DNA from 2 places in the Pseudoalteromonas sp. Z9A6 genome. Region 2 is predicted to be linked to the other one. Evidence: riboswitches for the same ligand, from Rfam matches in the RefSeq annotation. Region 2 holds a riboswitch; the other holds the start of a gene.

Region 1 (4,431 bases), on a different contig from region 2:
GCCAGTCGTGCTCATTTAAGTCGCTTGGTAAGTTATGTTCACCCAAGCAATCAAGCGCTGTACAAAGTGGGCCGTATAAAGTGACCGCTTGAGTTTTAGCACTGGATTCACGCAGTAATGCAGCAGGAAAGTCTTGGCTGGTAACAGCAGGGCGTAATAAGTGATTTATACCGCCGCTTAAAATTACTTGTTCTTGATTGTAGTTTTGTTTGCGCTCTACTACTGGGTTTGCGTAATGACCGCATTCGCCCACGGCATAGCGACCAAGTTCCATCCATAATTCTTCTACACCCGCATCATTTTTAATTTTAGCGAGCGCAGCAATTAAGTCATCCCAATCAAGTGTTGCTTCGTTTTGTGTATAAGGAATACCTAAACCACCACCTAAATCTAAAATCTTAAGGCTAATATTTAAATCGCTGGCAAGTTGGCTAAGAGGTGCAATCATTTGTGACCACAAATCGCTTAGCTTTTGCGTGCTAAGCATGTTGCCCCACTGAAAAATATGCAGGCCGTCAAATTTAAGTGCAGGGTAGTCAGCTACATTGAGTGCTTGCCACTCATCACAACCCATACCAAACGGCGTAAGGCTATCGCCGCCCAGAGGGTTTTTTTCACCTTCAGGCCAGCGTAATTGCACTCGCAGTAATACTTGTAACTGCGTGTTTTGTAGTTGTGCTTGTTGGTTTAACCAACGTACTTGATTGAGGCTTTCTGCTACGAATATACGCACGCCGCGCTCAATAAAGTGTTTAATTTGTTTAGGGCTTTTTGCAGGCCCTGTGTTGAGCACGCGCTGCGAGCTAATACCTTGTGCGAGTACTTGCTCAAGCTCACCTTTACTTGCTACGTCAAAATTAAAGCCAGCACTGTCTAAGCTTTGAATAATTTTAGACAGTGGGTTTGCTTTTACCGCGTACCACAGTTTTACATCGGTTTGCGCAACTAAACGCGCAAGATGCGTGTTTAGTTGATCTAAATCGTAAACAAAAAAAGGTGTATCAAGTTGTTGTGTAATTGTATTTACAGCGGTTTTGATAGGCGTGCTCAAAAAGCTCATTATCGTAAAACCTCTTCAAGCAATAACGATGCATCGCTTTTCTCGTCGCGGTATTTAACTATTAACGCACACGACATGCTTAGGCCTTGCTCGCGCGCCCATTCGTTTGACGCAGGGCGAGAGCCCGGTATTACAATCGCGTACTCTGGGATTGGCTCGCCTTTATCTAGTTGGCGCTCGTTTACGCAGTCGTATACCGGAATAGTTGCTGATAAACGCACGCCTGGGGCAAGTACTGCGCCTTTTTTAATGACTACGCCTTCAACAATAATACAGCCAGCGCCAATAAAGGCGTCGTCTTCCACAACTACTGGGCTTGCACCAATTGGCTCAAGTACACCACCAAGCTGAACTGCAGCGCTTAAATGTACGTTTTTACCTACTTGTGCACAAGAACCCACTAATGCGTGGCTATCTACCATTGTGCCTTCGTCGATATATGCGCCAATGTTTACATACGCTGGTGGCATAATAATCGTGCCTTTAGCAACATAAGCACCACGGCGAACACTTGAGCCACCTGGTACCATACGAACGCCATCGTCAGTACTAAACTCTTGTGGAGCTAGGTTATGTTTATCAACAAAGCCGCCTGCAAACTCAGTATTAGTGCCATTTTTAAAGGCTTCTAAAATGCCTTGCTTTACTTCTACGTTAGCTTGCCATTGGCCGCTTTCGTTTTGTGATGCTGCGCGTACTGCGCCCGATTCTAAATTATTTAATAGTTCTAACCAGCTCATTATAAAAACCTGTATTTAATGCCAAGATAAAATGGTGTTGTTTGCAGTTGTGATGCAATCGGTTTGAGTTAACTCAAGATGTGTTAAAGGTGGACGAAGTTGCGGGCTGCTTAAGCGGCCTTGCAAATGCATCAGTACCTTTACGGGAATAGGGTTTGCGACAGCAAATAGGCTATTAATAGCGCTTGACCACAGGGCAAATAAATTAGGGTGTTGACCACTTAAACTGCGCTGAACAAACTCGTGAGTTTGTCCAGGCCATGCGTTTGCAGCTACCGACACCAAACCTTTTGCGCCAGCTTGAGCAAAATAAGGCATTAGCGCATCGTCGCCACTAAAAATAGCTAAATTAGGCGCCGCTTGGCGGTAAGCTTCAAACTGAGCAATACTGCCGCTCGCTTCTTTTAACGCCCATAAGTTTTTATTGTTTTGTAAGTTTTGAATTGTTGCCGCTGGGATGCTAACAGCGCTTCGACCTGGTACGTTATAAAGCATACATGGGTGAGCGCTTGCATTTAGTAGGCTTTCAAACCAATGAGTTTGACCTACAGCGCCAGGCTTTGCATAAAGCGGTGAGCCAAGTAAAAAGCTATGAATTGGGAGTGTATTACAGTAGTTAACCCACTCAATTTGTTGCTTTAAGTTACTACCGCCGACAGCTACCATGAGTGGTACTGTTGGTTTTAGCTGGCATACGTGCTCAACAATGGCTTGTTGTTCTTTTAGCGTTAGTGCTAAACCTTCGCCCGTACTGCCAAGTAGCAAAATACCGTTATGTGCCGCTTCTTGATCACTAACCAGCTTAGTTAACGTGTTGTAGTCAACATCGCCGTGTTGATCAAATGGCGTAACGAGCGCGGTCCACAGTGAGTAGTCGTTTAAATTGAAGTTGTTGATCATCTCTCACGAACTTATAATTTGTACCAATTTTATTAAAAACGTGATCATTTTAGCGATAACTAATTTAATGTAATTGGTATTATTCGAAGAGTTAAAAAGCTTTATGGAAGGAGCCGCATTAACGTCGTTCGAACTAATAATTCGAAGAGCGAATGGGCTTAAAATAATAGGGCGCACGGCCTTAATATTTAAGACCAGAAGCTCTCCACCAAACTAACAAGCTGCTTTTTATAAACAGCTATTGGTGACAGTCGCTAGGGTTCAACCTAGTCGCCCGAAATAAACACCTCGCAAAAGTGGTTACTTCTCGGCGTTAATTCCCCTCACGTATGCTTACTGGAGTTTGCGCTCCTAACATACGCTACCTGAATAACGCACCTCTTCTAGCCCTTTGCACCTGTTTGTAGAGTAAAACTTACAAACCTGTGCAATTTAAATAGGGTAATTACGGCGATTAAAGCATTTTAGCCGTCTAGGTGTCAAGCGACTAAATACAGATTAATTCATCGAAAAGAGGGGTGGTTACGTATTAGGTGCTTTTCTCGTACACTAGCAATATAAGTAGTGAGGTATTTAATTAGTATGGAAAAATTTAGCGATATTTATAAGCGAGCGGTAGAGCGAAAAGGCTCTGAAAAAATGCTTAAGTTATTACTTGCAAAACCGCTATCTAAAAAACAACTAAGCACGTTAAGTGACGACGATTGGCTTGAAGAATTTACTCGAAAAGTATTTCAAAGCGGCTTTTATTGGTCAGTCATAAATAATAAGTGGCCGGGCTTTAGAGAGGTTTTTTGGGATTTTAGCGTTGACAAGTTATTAATGATGCCACCTGATATGCTGGAACAAAAAGCAACGGATGAGCGCATTGTTCGTAACTATAAAAAAGTAAAAACAATTACCGAAAATGCTTACATGATCCACGAAATAGCAGGGGAACATGGCAGTTTTAGTCAGTTTATCGCTAATTGGCCAACAGAGGATATTATTGGTTTGTGGGCGTATTTAAAAAAACATGGTTCGCGTTTAGGCGGAAATACAGGGCCTTATGCGCTGCGAGCACTTGGTAAAGATACATTTTTACTATCACGCGATGTAGAGAATTATTTGCGTGCCCATAAAATTATAGACGGCGGCTTACAAACTAAAAAGTCACTAAATGCAGCCCAAGCTTTTTTTAACGAAATGCAAAAGCAAAGCGGCTTAAGTATGCAAGAGTTAAGCTTAATTGTTGCTTATGGCGTAGGTGACAACCGGGTTGGTATAAGTCAGCAATAATAGGAATTACCATGAAATTAGTGCCAAGATACACAGATATTGCGGAAAATTTCGCAATAGAAGATTTCCCTGCAAGTGTCGCCTCTCCTCAGCTACTACTGTGGAATGAGAGCTTAGCAAAACAATTTAATATTAACGTTGCGGCTGATTTGCGTGCCAGCACTTTTAGCGGTAACGAAAAACAGGCGATTCCTGCAGTAGCACTTGGTTACTCTGGGCACCAATTTGGACATTTTTCACCCCGCTTAGGCGATGGACGAGCGCACTTACTGGGCGCTATTAGTGATGATGAAAACCAGTTATGGGATATTCAATTAAAAGGCTCTGGTGCTACTCCTTACTCAAGAGGGGGAGATGGGCGTTGTGCTCTTGGTCCTGCTATTCGTGAATACGTAATGAGCGAAGCAATGCATGCACTGGGAGTTAAAACCACACGCTGCTTAGCGGTTGTTG
Region 2 (4,431 bases):
CAGCGACTTCTTTTGCTTTAGGGCTTTTATGACTGAACACTATTTTAAAAATGCCTTGAGTATTACTTCAACTCAATTGGCAAACTTGTCTTTAGCGAGTAGCAGCATTTTATTATTTAATGCTAAAACACTTGAGCTTAGTGACTTTAATTTGCCTGATTGCTTAAGCCCATTTGAGTTAACCATTATAAACCGCCGCAAAAGCCCACAAGCTAAGCAAGAGTATTTAGCTACGCGGTTATTGTTAAAACACCTTATTAAAATAACGCAGCCGCAACATGCGCACGTGGCACTTAATAAAATGAGTACCGAATTTGACGAGGCAAGCTCAAAGCTGCAAATACACGTAAATGGTGATGTTATTAATACCTGTATTTCGCACTCGCATGGTTTAGTTGGGGTTGCGCTAAATCTTGATAAAAGTGAGTTTGGTTTTGATATTGAAAAAGTAAGCCTAAAGCGCCCGTTTGAAAAGCTTGCTAAGCATTTTTATCATAATGATGAAATTACACTTATCACCAAGCCTACTCATACCCAAGCCCAAGCAGATACGTTTTTTAGAATTTGGACATTAAAAGAGTCACTTGCTAAAGCCACCAGCCGCCCTATTGCAAAGTTACTTAGCCCTAATGTGTTTGACGAATTAAATAGTGCAAAGCTGAGTGCTTGCAGTAATAACGTTACTGTAGTTGATAGCAGTGACAGCAATGTTTGTTTTGATGTAAGTGTGGTGCATAAAAAAAGCATCGACTGGCGATGCTTTTTATTAAATGATTTTGTTAAGTAACTTTATTAAGTGACTTTACTAGGTAACTTTACTAAGTGATTTCCCTGAATAACCGTTACTTATGCAGCAAAATCGTTTTCTAATAAACGGCTATGAATAGACTGTACTACGTTATCTGACTCAGTTTGCTCTACTAAAAAGCACAGGTTGTGCTTACTAGCACCGTGGCAAATTAATCGAATGTTAAAGTCTTTTAGTACACTCATTAAGTTCATTTCGTGTTGGCGTAATTGAATCTCAGAGCCAATAAGTGCCACCAATGTTAGGTTGTTTTCTACCGAAACATGGCAAAACTCTGCAAGCTTATCTAGGCATTCTTGATCAAGCTCTGGGCGCGATGCGTTTTGCGCGTTATCAAGGGTTATAGCTACGCTGATTTCTGATGTAGTTACCAAATCTACCGATATATTGTATTCACTTAATAGTGTAAATACGCGTGCTAAAAAGCCACTTGCTAGGAGCATTTCTGGACTTTTAAGCGTAAGCAAAATTTGGTTTTTACGTTGTGTTACTGCGCGTATACCTGGTTGCTGCGATTTTTCGCGCTCAATCCACGTACCGCCACGCTCAGGCTCGCGGCTAGAACCTACAAACACGTTAATGTGGCTACGGCTTGCTGGTAAAATAGTCGCTGGGTGCAATACTTTTGCGCCAAAGGTTGCCATTTCAGCGGCTTCGTCAAAACTTAAGCGTGCAATAGGCGTCGCTTTTGCGCACAAACGCGGGTCAGTGCTAAAAATGCCCACTACGTCAGTCCAAATATGCACACTTTTAGCGTTAATCGCTTCTGCTAATAATGCAGCGCTGTAGTCTGAACCACCACGTCCTAGCGTTGTGGTGTGACCGTATTCGTCACTACCAATAAATCCCTGAGTTACAATTACTTGAGCGTCTAATAACGGAATTAAATGTTCTTTAGCGGCTTGCGCTGTGGCTGCAACATTGGGCGTTGCTTTACCAAATTGGCTGTCGGTTTTAAGCACCTTGCGCACATCAAAGCGATCGGCATTTAAACCTTGTAAACGCAGCACCTGAGCAAATAAATACGACGATAAACGCTCACCAAAGCTAAGTAGCTCGTCGTGTTGCTGATCGGTTGTTAGTGGCTCTTGAGCCAATGTTTGAAATGCTTTTAAGGTTTCGTTAAAGCCAACCGCTAAATCGGCATCTAGCGATAATTCATCTAAAATAGTTTGTTGAATAGCAAGCACTCCATTTATGTGTTCTTGGCGCTCACTAGGAGTAATGCTTGATTTACACAGTGCAACTAAGTGATTAGTTACGCCGGCACTAGCGCTCACGGCAACAATACGTACGCTTTTATCTGCAACAATAATTTCGCTACAGCGACTCATCGCTTCAAAATTTGCAACACTGGTTCCACCAAATTTGGCAACGATGTAATCTGATTTTGCGCTTAACTCTGTTTGAGGCACTGTTTGTGGCACTGATTGGGTAGTCATTTAGTCTCCTTTCGCGGTATCCAAACCGCAATAAAACAAGAAGAACTTGGCAAAGGAATGCTTGAAGATAAGTCCACTGCCAGAAGCTCTCCACCTATATTGGTGACAGTTTTGAGGATTCAGCCCCATAAACCGAAAAACAATGACGACGTACCATTATTTTCCTCGGCGAGTACTTCCCTCCTTAATGATCATCGGCTTTCGTCGCCTAACATTAAGTACCTAAGTATCGCACCTCTTCTGAATGCTTTATTAACCAGTGGCTAATAAAACAAAACCCCACTAAGTAGCGGGGCTTTGAAAGTTATCGTTTAGACGTCTAGCTGTCAAGCATTTAATAATTTATGAGTTAAATAAAACTGCCCATGTAATACGAGCCCGCATATCCAACCGTGTAACAAATTAATAAATGCAGCGATAAACGCAAGTAGCTCATAAAGGTAAGCGCTTTAACTTTACTCATGGCAATAATGCCCGCAGCCGAACCAATAATAAGCATTGAACCGCCCACGCCCGTTGCATACGTAAACGACAACCAGTGTTGTTGGCTCATTACTATATTGGCTTTTAATAATGCAGCGGTAAGCGGTACGTTATCGACCCCTGCTGATAATATGCCCATTAAGTAGTTTGCGTATTCTGGTGCCATTACCGTGTATAGGTCGGTAAATTTACTCAACATACCAATTTCTTTAAGTGCGCCTACAAGTAAAAGTACACCTACAAAAAACAATAATGTATCGTATTCTATATCGCGAACAAAATCGATTATGTCTTTGTTAATGTCTTTTTTGCGCATTAAAAATTGCGCCACTAAAAACATCACTGATAAGCCAAACAAAAAGGTTAATAGAGGCGGTACGCTGTAAATTACACTTAGCGTAAGTGTGCTCACTACGGTAGATAAAAATATAACAGCAATAGTTATGTCGGTTTTTTCGATGCGAGTTTTACCTGCACTAGCAAACTCAACACGCCCTTTCATACCAATAGATAGTAACGCGGCAAGCAGCATAACACTTGTAAGTGCTGGCGCTATAAGTAGTAATAAATGAGCAATGGTTACTTTGCCATCTAAAAATATCATTAGTGTGGTTACGTCACCGGTTATTAGCGATACCCCACCTGAGTTAACCCCAAACACAATAAGCGTGGCGTATTTAACGAGCTTTTTAGGTTCAAGTTTTAACGACATAACAACCGCAAGCGATATAAGCGTCGCTGTTACGTTATCTGAAATCGATGAAAACAAAAATGCAAAACCACCCACCAAAAACATGAGCTTTTTTTCGCTAATACTTTTTGGCATAACACGGTGCACAATATTTTCTATAAACCCCTTTGAATTTAAATACGCTACAAAGGTCATTGCAGCCATTAAAAATAGCCATAGCGAGGCAATTTCTAAAATATTTTCGTTTAGGAGGTGCTGAATTGTATCGGGGCTTTGCCCGTGAAGAGGGTATATAAAAAGAAGAATCCAGCAAAGCGTACCAAAAAACAGCGTGGTTTTAGCTTTATTAACATGGATTATATCTTCTATAACGATCAGTAAAAATGCAATCGCTATCAGGGTTAGAATAATCGAGGAAACCATGGTAGTTAAACAACCTTTGATATAGTTTTAAAAAACACACAAATAACGTTCCATTTCATGTGCCTATTTTCGGCGCGAATTTTAGCACTGCCTCTATGCAAAAACTATTATTAAATGGTCTTAAAAACGAATACTATATACAGACAAGGTTAATTAAAAAATACGTAATAATGAGTATGAACACAATACTCAATAATAAAATACTAGGATGTTGTAACCTCTTATGATCCCAGCTAAAAAGCTGCTAAACACCATAACCGAACATTGGGGTGTATTAGCGCTATTATTTAAACGTTTTAAAATGGCTGACTTTAGCCTAAAAGACGTACAAAACGCGATTAAGCAAAAGCAGCCTACGTGGTCAAACGAACGCATTTATAAAGAAACAAATCGTTTGTTAAACCAAGATATTTTAATTCCGCTTGCTAAATCCTCTCAACTTGAAATAAATCGTGCTATTGCTGATTTTGCTACTTTTTTACTGCAAGAAGAGCATTTAGGTTTAGCGCAAGAAATTAGCGTACTAGTAGAGGACCTAGCTCGTTTAGGTAACCGCCTAGATAATGCTGGCGAAATAGAAGACT

Evidence for each region. A riboswitch is a leader RNA that binds a small molecule or an ion and turns the genes downstream of it on or off. The one in region 2 is predicted to bind lysine.
Region 1: it holds a riboswitch for lysine, as region 2 does, so the genes downstream of both, dapA (4-hydroxy-tetrahydrodipicolinate synthase) here and lysC (lysine-sensitive aspartokinase 3) in region 2, are expected to answer to the same signal.

Annotation. Positions count from the first base shown of each region.
Region 1 is NZ_WTKZ01000015.1:31,055-35,485, reverse strand. Features, by position in the region: gene GQR53_RS08150 (PLP-dependent decarboxylase) at 1-1,060, opposite strand, end outside; gene GQR53_RS08145 (2,3,4,5-tetrahydropyridine-2,6-dicarboxylate N-succinyltransferase) at 1,060-1,800, opposite strand; gene dapA (4-hydroxy-tetrahydrodipicolinate synthase) at 1,816-2,700, opposite strand; lysine riboswitch at 2,891-3,091, opposite strand; gene GQR53_RS08135 (DNA-3-methyladenine glycosylase I) at 3,283-3,978, shown strand; gene GQR53_RS08130 (protein adenylyltransferase SelO family protein) at 3,990-4,431, shown strand, end outside.
Region 2 is NZ_WTKZ01000004.1:111,343-115,773, reverse strand. Features, by position in the region: gene GQR53_RS02800 (4'-phosphopantetheinyl transferase superfamily protein) at 29-787, shown strand; gene lysC (lysine-sensitive aspartokinase 3) at 847-2,250, opposite strand; lysine riboswitch at 2,326-2,498, opposite strand; gene nhaD (sodium:proton antiporter NhaD) at 2,600-3,847, opposite strand; gene GQR53_RS02785 (hypothetical protein) at 4,071-4,431, shown strand, end outside.